One region of the Listeria sp. Marseille-Q6474 genome, then DNA from elsewhere that is predicted to be linked to it. Evidence: predicted binding sites of a transcription regulator. Region 1 holds the regulator's gene; each other region holds the start of a gene.
What was found. The regulator LexA, encoded in region 1, represses DNA repair genes until DNA is damaged. The targets are predictions, from matches to a motif close to CGAACATATGTTCG.
Positions count from the first base shown of each region.

Region 2: the regulator LexA is predicted to act here: its motif matches at 1,966-1,979, upstream of OC533_RS11215 (carbohydrate kinase).
Region 3: the regulator LexA is predicted to act here: its motif matches at 1,058-1,071, upstream of uvrB (excinuclease ABC subunit UvrB).

Region 1 covers NZ_CAMPPS010000001.1:399,103-402,388, forward strand. The annotation lists gene tkt (transketolase) at 1-289, opposite strand, end outside; gene OC533_RS01950 (DUF896 domain-containing protein) at 436-663, opposite strand; gene yneA (cell division suppressor protein YneA) at 756-1,085, opposite strand; gene lexA (transcriptional repressor LexA) at 1,243-1,857, shown strand; gene OC533_RS01965 (GNAT family N-acetyltransferase) at 1,887-2,408, shown strand; gene OC533_RS01970 (arsenic transporter) at 2,442-3,286, opposite strand, start outside.
Region 2 covers NZ_CAMPPS010000002.1:97,563-100,848, forward strand. The annotation lists gene OC533_RS11205 (LLM class flavin-dependent oxidoreductase) at 1-1,095, shown strand, start outside; gene OC533_RS11210 (pseudouridine synthase) at 1,167-1,868, shown strand; gene OC533_RS11215 (carbohydrate kinase) at 2,000-3,118, shown strand; gene OC533_RS11220 (pseudouridine-5'-phosphate glycosidase) at 3,115-3,286, shown strand, end outside.
Region 3 covers NZ_CAMPPS010000001.1:2,061,934-2,065,219, forward strand. The annotation lists gene OC533_RS10335 (hypothetical protein) at 1-38, shown strand, start outside; gene OC533_RS10340 (HD domain-containing protein) at 60-707, shown strand; gene OC533_RS10345 (CsbA family protein) at 729-968, shown strand; gene uvrB (excinuclease ABC subunit UvrB) at 1,216-3,192, shown strand; gene uvrA (excinuclease ABC subunit UvrA) at 3,200-3,286, shown strand, end outside.

The DNA of each region.
Region 1 (3,286 bases):
TTTCCCATTGACGGAAGTTTTTAAGGTCTTCTATTTCTAATTTGAAACCACTTAAATGTAATAAACTATATAAAAGCATTGAGCCGTGTCCAGCAGAAAGTACAAAACGATCACGGTTAAACCAATGTGAATTTTTAGGGTTTGTATTTAATACGCGAGACCAAAGTGCATAAGCCATTGGAGCCGCTCCCATTGGTAATCCCGGATGACCAGAATTTGCTTTTTGAATTGCATCAATTGATAATGTACGAATTGTATTTACTGCTAAACTATCTGTGTTATCGAACAAATGAAACATCCTCTCTTCAATATAATTTTAACTACTTTTAATAATAAGCCTAAAAAGCAATTAACACAACTAATAATTGCTTTAAATTGCTTAATTGATTGGTATTTTTGTTCATTTGCGCAAAAATGTTCATTTGGTACTAATTTTTACTTCTTATTTTTTCTCATTTGTTTTATTTTATGCGGTGTTACATCATTTCCTTTAGGGTCAATAATCGTAGTATTTTCGATTGTTCCCTTCATATGAGTGCGAAACGACTTAATATATTCTTTTCTTAATTTTTCTTGTTCTACTTTTTCATCAGCAGTTAGAGTCCCTGCTTTTTTCTTTTTAGAAAGTTCATTGATTCTATCTATTTTAGCTTTTTCTAGCATCACACTTCATCCTTTTCTTCATTATATTAAAATAAGAAAGCAGCTAAATCGCTACTTTCTTTATTATATCATAAACGATACTAAAATCGTTTCTACTGGTTTGCTAATTGAATAGTGCTATCACTTCTTTGTAACTTTGTTTCGTGTACTGGTATAACTACAGAATCCCCAGCTTTCACATGTCCATCTGTAAGGTTATTTTCTTTTTCAACCCAAGATACAAAATCTGCTTTTGCCATATCGCTCTTCGCTGCATATTGGTCTGCAATTGCCCAAATAGAATCCCCTTCATTTACATCTACCTCAGAATACTCACTGCCACTCCCAATAACAGTGCACATCAATATAATTCCTAGAACTAAACAAGTTATTACAAATATAATAGAAACATAAAATTTATCCCAAATTAATTTTAAAGTCATTAATAATCCCTCCAAAAAAGAATGTACGTTCGCTTTTCTATATTATAGAACAGCCGTTCGCATATGTCAATAAAAAAACGAACCTTTGTTTGCATATTGGATTTTCTTTTGCTATACTTGATTTATAAAATAACCATTAAATCAATGAGGTGAAACCATGAAAATATCTAAACGTCAACAAGATATATATGAATTTATAAAATCAGAAGTAAAAGAAAAGGGTTATCCACCTTCCGTACGTGAAATCGGTGAAGCTGTTGGTTTAGCATCTAGCTCCACAGTCCATGGCCATCTTGCTCGACTTGAAGGTAAAGGACTAATTAGACGTGACCCTACGAAACCTCGTGCTATTGAAATTTTGTCTTTAGAAGATGAAGCAGAGACGCCGAATGTAGTCAATATCCCAATCATCGGTAAAGTTACTGCCGGAATGCCTATTACAGCGATTGAGAATATAGAAGAGTATTTCCCACTCCCTGAATATATGGCTGCAGGAGAAACCAATGTCTTCATGCTTGAAATCGACGGAGAAAGTATGATAAATGCCGGGATTTTAGATGGAGATAAAGTAATTGTTCGACAACAAAGTTCAGCAATTAATGGTGAAATTGTTGTAGCGATGACCGACGAAAACGAGGCGACTTGTAAACGTTTCTATAAAGAAGCGAATCATTTTAGATTACAACCAGAAAATGATGCACTAGAACCAATTATCTTAAATAACGTTACTATTTTAGGCAAAGTTATTGGCCTTTATAGAGATATTCACTAAAAGCTATATTTTGTTAGGCGGTTTTTATATTGATTTATTTTGAAACAGATAGACTAATTGCAAGAGATTATGTAGCAAGTGATTATGTTCCCTTTAGCGAAATGAACGGTGACAAAGTCGTAATGAAGTACTTTCCGTCTACACTTTCGAAAGAACAAAGTAATGCTTTTTTAGATAGAAATCAGCAAGAATTAGCGGCACTTGGCTACGGACTTTTTGCCATTGAAGAAAAATCTACTGGCGAATTTATTGGTTTTACCGGTTTTCATGAAGCAACTTTTGAAGCTGCGTTCACCCCTTGTATCGAAATTGGCTGGCGCTTAAAGAAAAGTGTATGGAACCAAGGTTATGCAACCGAAGCCGCACTAGGAGCTCTCGATTTCGCCAAACAGAAAACAACTATTGATGAAATTTACAGTTTCACCGCTATGTTAAATAAGCCATCAGAACAAGTAATGAAAAAAATCCATTTTACAAAAGTAGCTACATTTATGCATCCGGCTATAGCGGACGGACATCCATTAAAGCCACATATTCTTTATAAAGCATAGTAAAAAAACCTGTACAAAATTGTACAGGTTTTTTTAGCTCCAAATAAGAAGCGAAATATAAAGTCCGACGAGTGTAATAAACAATACTGGAATAGTAATCACGATACCTATTTTAAAATAGGATCCCCAGCTTATTTTTATACCCTTTTGAGCCAATACATGTAACCATAATAATGTTGCAAGCGAACCGATCGGCGTTATTTTAGGTCCTAAATCAGATCCGATAACATTTGCATAGACTAACGCTTCTTTCATCACTCCTGTAAATGAAGTATGATCGATTGCAAGTGCATTAATCATAACTGTTGGTAAATTATTCATTACAGACGACAATATCGCGGCAATAAAGCCCATCCCAATCGTACCTACGAAAAGCCCATAATGCGCAATATATGAAATAGCCTCTGCTAATAATTTAGTAATTCCCGCGTTTTGCAAACCGTATACGACGACATACATCCCAACCGAGAAAAACACAATATTCAACGGCGCCCCTTTTAAAATCTTCCTTGTTGAAACAGCATGACTCTTTCCACCAACTAGTAAAAAGATAAACGCTACAAGTAAAGCGATAAATGACACTGGAATGTCCAAAAAGCTACTTAAGAAATATCCAATCACAAGAATGATAAGTATTCCCCATGAAATCCGAAACATTTTTTTATCTTTAAGCGCAGAAGCCGGCTCACGAATTCCACTAATTTCATAAGTTCTAGGTAACGCTTTTCTAAAATAAATATAAAGAACAATAATACTCGCAACCAACGAAAAAAGCGTCGGAATCAACATTATTAATGCGTACTTTGAAAAACTAATGCCGAAAAAGTCAGCCGAAACTATATTCACTAAATTACTAACAACAAGCGGTAAAGAAGTCG
Region 2 (3,286 bases), on a different contig from region 1:
ATTACTATTTTATCCGCTTTAGCAGAGTCTACAGAAAATATCGGTCTAGTTGGAACATTTTCGACATCATTTACGGAACCATTCACGCTCGCAAGGCAACTTTCCTCATTAGATCATATTAGTGGTGGTCGAGCTGGCTGGAATTTGGTCACTTCTCCGCAAGAAGGAGCAGCACGAAATCATAGCAAGAAAAACCTCCCGACCCACAGCGACAGATATAGCATTGCGGCAGAACATTTAAAGGTAGTTCGCGGACTATGGAATTCATGGGAAGAAGACGCTTTTACTTATAATAAAGAAACCGGCGAATTTTTTAATCCAGAAAAATTACATCGTTTGAATCATCAAGGTGAGTATTTTCAAGTGGAAGGACCGTTAAATATCGGCCGCTCCAAACAAGGAGAACCGGTCGTTTTTCAAGCGGGAGCATCTAGCACAGGTCGGGATTTTGCAGCCCAAAACGCAGAAGCTATTTTTACGCATTCAGATTCGCTTGAAGAAGCTATTCAATTCTATCAAGATGTGAAAACTCGTGCTGAAAAAGCTGGCAGAAATGCAGCAGAGATCAGGATTTTCCCAGGAATTAGCCCAATTGTAGCGGATACTCTAGAAGAAGCCGAGCAGAAATACACCGAATTTGCCAATCTTATTCCGATTGAAAATGCCGTCACCTATCTCGCGCGTTATTTCGATGATTATGATTTAAGCCAATTTGAACTAGATGAACCTTTCCCCGACCTTGGCGACATCGGTAAAAATGCTTTTCAAAGTACGACGGATCGAATCAAAAAAGAAGCAAAAGAGCGCAATCTAACCCTGCGCCAAGTAGCGACCGAAGCAGCCACCCCGAAAACACCTTTTATAGGAACAAAAGAACAAGTAGCTGATTTAATCGAAATTTGGTTTCAAAATGAGGCGGCAGATGGATTTATCATCGCGTCTGACATCCCAGGTACTTTTGAAACATTTGTCGAGCAAGTTATTCCGCTTTTACAAAGTCGAGGATTGTATCGAAACGAATATCCAGCCACAACCTTAAGAGGCAACCTAGGTCTTGAAATACCAAAAAATAAACAAGCCGTCAAGATCAAATAATAGAAAGAAAACGGAGCGCCTTTAAGGATCTTCGTTTTTTTGTTACAATAAAAGAAAAAAGGAGCCAAACCATGCGCTTAGATAAATTATTGTCCCACACAGGTTTCGGGAGTCGTAAAGAAGTGAAACCACTGCTTAAATCCGGGGCAGTTGTCGTAAATGGAACGATTCAAAAAGACAGTAAGACCCAAGTGAATCCAGATAAAGATCAAGTTACTGTTCACGGAACTCCTGTCATTTACCAAGAATTCGTATATTTTATGCTTCATAAACCCCAAAATGTCGTGAGTGCAACCGAGGATAATCTGTCAGAAACCGTCATTGATTTACTCGAGCAAGAAGACACGCTCACTAATCCATTTCCGGTCGGTCGTTTGGACAAAGACACAGAAGGATTACTTATTATAACTAATGATGGCACGCTCGCTCACAATTTACTTTCACCTAAAAAGCATATTGATAAAACATATTATGCTAAAATTGATGGCGAGGTTACAGCGGAGGATGTAGAAGCCTTCAGTGCTGGCGTCACTCTCGATGACGGCTACACCTGTAAACCAGCTCATTTAGAAATTATCACTCCGAACGAAATAAAAGTAACTATCCAAGAAGGAAAATTCCACCAAGTAAAAAGAATGTTCGCTGCTCGCGGGAAAACAGTCAGCTATTTAAAACGAATTTCAATGGGGAACTTACAACTAGATGAATCTCTTGAACTCGGTGAATACCGCCCACTGACTGAAAACGAGCTGCTTATCCTTCAAAATAAATAACGATAAACGAAAATTTTCTTCCTAAAAGAAGTAGATTTTCGTTTTTTAGATTGCAAAAGAAAGCATTTACATATATAATAAACATGTGTTTGGAATTAAAACAAAAGTTTGGAATGGAGGTGCATTATATCGTGGAGAATAATAAAGCGAAAATGAACGAAAAGGAAGAGATAATTTTCAATTCCATCCGTAAAAATCCTTACATTTCTCAACAAGAACTTGCTGATATACTTGATTTATCAAGACCGACAGTAGCGAACCTTATTTCTGGCCTTATTAAAAAAGGTCGTATTTTAGGAAAAGCCTATATTTTAAATGAAGCAAAACAAATCGTTTGTATAGGTGGAGCGAACGTCGATCGGAAGTTTTACATTAAAGACAAGGCCCAGCTAGCTACATCTAATCCGGTGCGCTCAACACAAAGTGCTGGCGGAGTTGCTAGGAACGTTGGTGAAAACCTTGGTCGCCTTGGAAAAGAAGTTATATTACTCACTGCTTGTGGAACAGACTCCGACTGGGAAGCTGTCAAAAATGCCAGTAATACATATATGAACTTAGATTATGTCACTGCATTTCCAAGCATCGCAACAGGTTCTTATACAGCCGTACTCGAAAACAATGGAGATTTGCTCGTTGCACTAGCGGACATGGATGCATACGATCACTTAACCCCAGATGTACTAGCGAAAAACGAAGGCTTGCTAAGTCAAGCGAGCGCCATTATTGCCGATTTAAATTGTCCAAAAGAAACATTAGAATACCTTGGAAGTTTTGCCGAAATTAATTCCATCCCATTAGTCTTAGTTCCCGTTTCCTCACCTAAAATGTCTCATTTACCAGAACGTTTGGATCACGTGACTTGGCTAATATGCAACCGAGATGAATCAGAAACTCACCTAGAAATGACCATTGAAAACGATGAAGACTGGCGCTTAGCTGCACAAAAATGGCTAGATTTAGGCGTAAAAAATGTCATCGTTACAAATGGCAGTAAAGGTGCGGTTGCAGCAAACAACGCAGAAGGCATTATCTTTGAACCCGCTATTGTCATTGAAAACATTGTAGATGTGACAGGAGCAGGAGATGCATTTTGTTCTGCGGTAATTTATGCATGGTTAGAAGGAAAATCTTTACAAGAAATTTTAAAAGCAGGGAGCGTAAATGCTGCGCGAACACTCGAATCTGAATACACTGTTCGCCAAAATTTATCAACATCCCAACTACAAAAAGATCTGGAGGAATTCAAATGAAAAATTATCTATCATTATCCGAAGAAGTAAAACAAGCAAAAGCAGAAGGAAAAGCTATCGTAGCCTTAGAATCCACAATCATCTCTCACGGCATGCCTTACCCACAAAACGTTGAAATGGCTCGTGACGTAGAACAAATTATCCGTGATAACGGCGCGGTACCTGCAA
Region 3 (3,286 bases), 1.7 Mb from region 1:
CTAATCCTGCCAATAAAAAACAAAAAAGAGAGGAATAAAACGAAGAATGGAGTGATAGTATGGGAATTCATCAATATTTCCAAAGTTTATCGGATTTAGAGAACATTTATCGTTGCCCGGGAAAATTTAAGTATCAGGAGCATTCAGTTGCAGAACACTCTTACAAGGTTACTTCTATTGCACAATTTTTTGGAGCTGTAGAAGAAGATGCGGGCAATGAGGTTAATTGGCGTGCTTTATATGAAAAAGCATTAAATCATGACTATTCAGAGCTTTTTATTGGTGACATTAAAACACCTGTAAAATACGCAACGACAGAACTAAGAGAAATGCTCTCTGAAGTGGAAGAAAGCATGACTAAAAATTTTATTAGCCGCGAAATACCAGCAACTTTCCAACCTATTTATCGGCACTTGTTAAAAGAAGGGAAAGACAGTACGTTAGAAGGGAAAATTCTCGCTATATCTGATAAAGTAGACTTGTTATATGAGTCCTTTGGCGAGATCCAAAAAGGTAATCCAGAAAACATTTTTGTTGAAATTTATAGTGAAGCACTTGCGACTATTTATGAATACCGAGAAATGGCCAGTGTAAAATACTTTTTAAAAGAAATTTTACCAGATATGCTTGCTGAAAAAGGTATTGAAAAGACGGAATTACCACAACTTACTACAGAAATAACGACAAAAGCATTGCGTGAAGAGTAAAAAATTGGGGAGGGAAGTAAGATGGATCAAATTATATCTGCACTTATTTTCCCTTGTCTGCTTGTCATTCTCTTTGCGCGCATCACGTATAACCGTTATGTCGCCTTAGTGCTTATGGTGGTTTTGATAGCCGCTTCTGCCAAATTGGGTTACACAAGTTCGTTTTGGCTAATCACGATAGACGCCTTTTCGATGACAATTGGTTTTGTCGTAGCCACATACATGTTACGACGTTTAAAGAAAAGCGGCAGTGACTTTTAAAGAGCAAATAGATAGGTAGAATACTTTAAAAGTGATAAAATAAAGAAAAGCGTAATCTACAGGTTGCGTTTTTTATTTTCAAACGAATACGAAAATATGTTCGGTTTTTGCTAGGCTAATTAAAATATTTATGATAAAATAGAAACATTAACGGATCTGAAAAATCCGCTTTTTGCTTTGCTGGATATTTTACAGTTAAAGCTTTTAGATGCCAGAATCGGACCGATAAGGAATGGGGGAATCCGAGTTGAAGGATAAATTTGAGTTAGTTTCTAAGTATAGCCCACAAGGAGACCAACCTAGAGCAATAGAACAATTAGTTGCGGGATTAAAAAAAGGCTTAAAACACCAAACCTTACTTGGGGCAACCGGTACAGGGAAAACTTTTACTGTATCTAATGTAATTCAAGAAGTAAATAAACCAACTCTTGTTATGGCACATAATAAGACGCTAGCGGGACAATTATATAGTGAATTCAAAGAGTTTTTCCCGAATAATGCAGTGGAATACTTTGTTAGTTACTATGATTATTACCAGCCAGAAGCTTATGTACCGCAGAGTGATACCTACATTGAAAAAGACGCTAGTATCAATGACGAAATAGATAAGCTTCGTCACTCCGCTACAGCAGCACTTTTTGAACGTAGAGATGTAATTATTATCGCCAGTGTATCTTGTATTTATGGTTTAGGTTCGCCGGTCGAATACGGAGAAATGCTAGTTTCGCTTCGGGTAGGCATGGAGATTAGCCGAGACCAATTGTTACGCAAGCTGGTTGATATTCAATATGACCGAAATGATATTGATTTCCAGCGCGGTCGTTTTCGTGTCCGCGGAGATGTGGTCGAAATTTTCCCGGCATCTAGAGATGAACACTGTATGAGAATTGAATTTTTTGGCGACGAAATTGAACGTATTAGAGAAGTAGATGCCCTTACTGGAGAAATCATAGGCGACAGAGAGCACGTTTCTATTTTCCCAGCATCTCACTTTGTTACTAGACCAGATATTATGAAAAAAGCAATTGTTAATATAAAAGCAGAACTTGAAGACCGCCTTAAAGTCTTAAGAGCAGAAAATAAACTACTGGAAGCACAGCGTCTTGAACAGAGAACCAATTACGATTTAGAAATGATGGAAGAAATGGGTTATTGTTCAGGCATTGAAAACTATTCAAGACATTTATCGCTGCGTCCAGCGGGAGTAACTCCATATACATTGCTAGATTATTTCCCAGATGATTTCCAAATGGTTATTGATGAATCACACGTAACGATGCCTCAAATCCGTGGCATGTTCAACGGGGACCAAGCCAGAAAGCAAATGCTAGTCGATCATGGTTTTAGGTTGCCAAGCGCACTTGATAACCGTCCACTTCGATTAGAAGAATTTGAAAAGCATATTAATCAAATTATGTTTATCTCTGCAACCCCAGGCCCATACGAATTAGAAAAGAATCCAGATGTAATTGAACAAATCATTCGACCTACCGGACTACTAGACCCAATTGTCGAAATACGTCCTATCCAAGGTCAGATAGATGATTTAATGGATGAAATCAATGATCGAGTTGAGAAGAACGAACGAGTTCTAATCACTACCTTAACGAAAAAAATGTCGGAGGATTTGACGAATTACCTAAAAGAAGCCGGCGTAAAAGTTCAATATTTACACTCTGAGGTAAAAACATTAGAGCGAATTGAAATTATTCGTGACCTTCGATTAGGGGTATACGATGTTATTGTTGGGATTAACTTACTTCGTGAAGGAATCGATTTACCAGAGGTGTCCTTGGTAGCAATTTTAGATGCCGACAAAGAAGGTTTCTTACGTTCAGAACGTTCCTTAATCCAAACGATGGGACGAGCTGCCCGTAATGAAAATGGACGAGTAATTATGTACGCAGATAAAATGACAGATTCCATGCGCAATTCGATTAGTGAAACTGAACGTCGTCGTAAAATTCAAATTGAATATAACGAAAAACATGGCATCACACCAAAAACAATTAGAAAAGAAATTCGTGGCATTATCGCAGCAACTTCTGCCGCAGATGAACGAGAAGCAGTAAAACAACATGATTTAAGTAAAATGTCTAAGAAAGAACGAGATATTTTCATTGAAGGTATGGAACACGAGATGAAAGAAGCAGCCAAAGCACTTGATTTCGAACGTGCAGCTGAACTTCGTGATGCTTTACTGGAAATAAAAGCGGAAGGATGAAGCGGAATTGGATAAAGAAAAAATAGTCATTCAAGGTGCAAGAGCCCATAATTTAAAAAACATTGATGTAGAGATTCCAAGAGATAAATTAGTG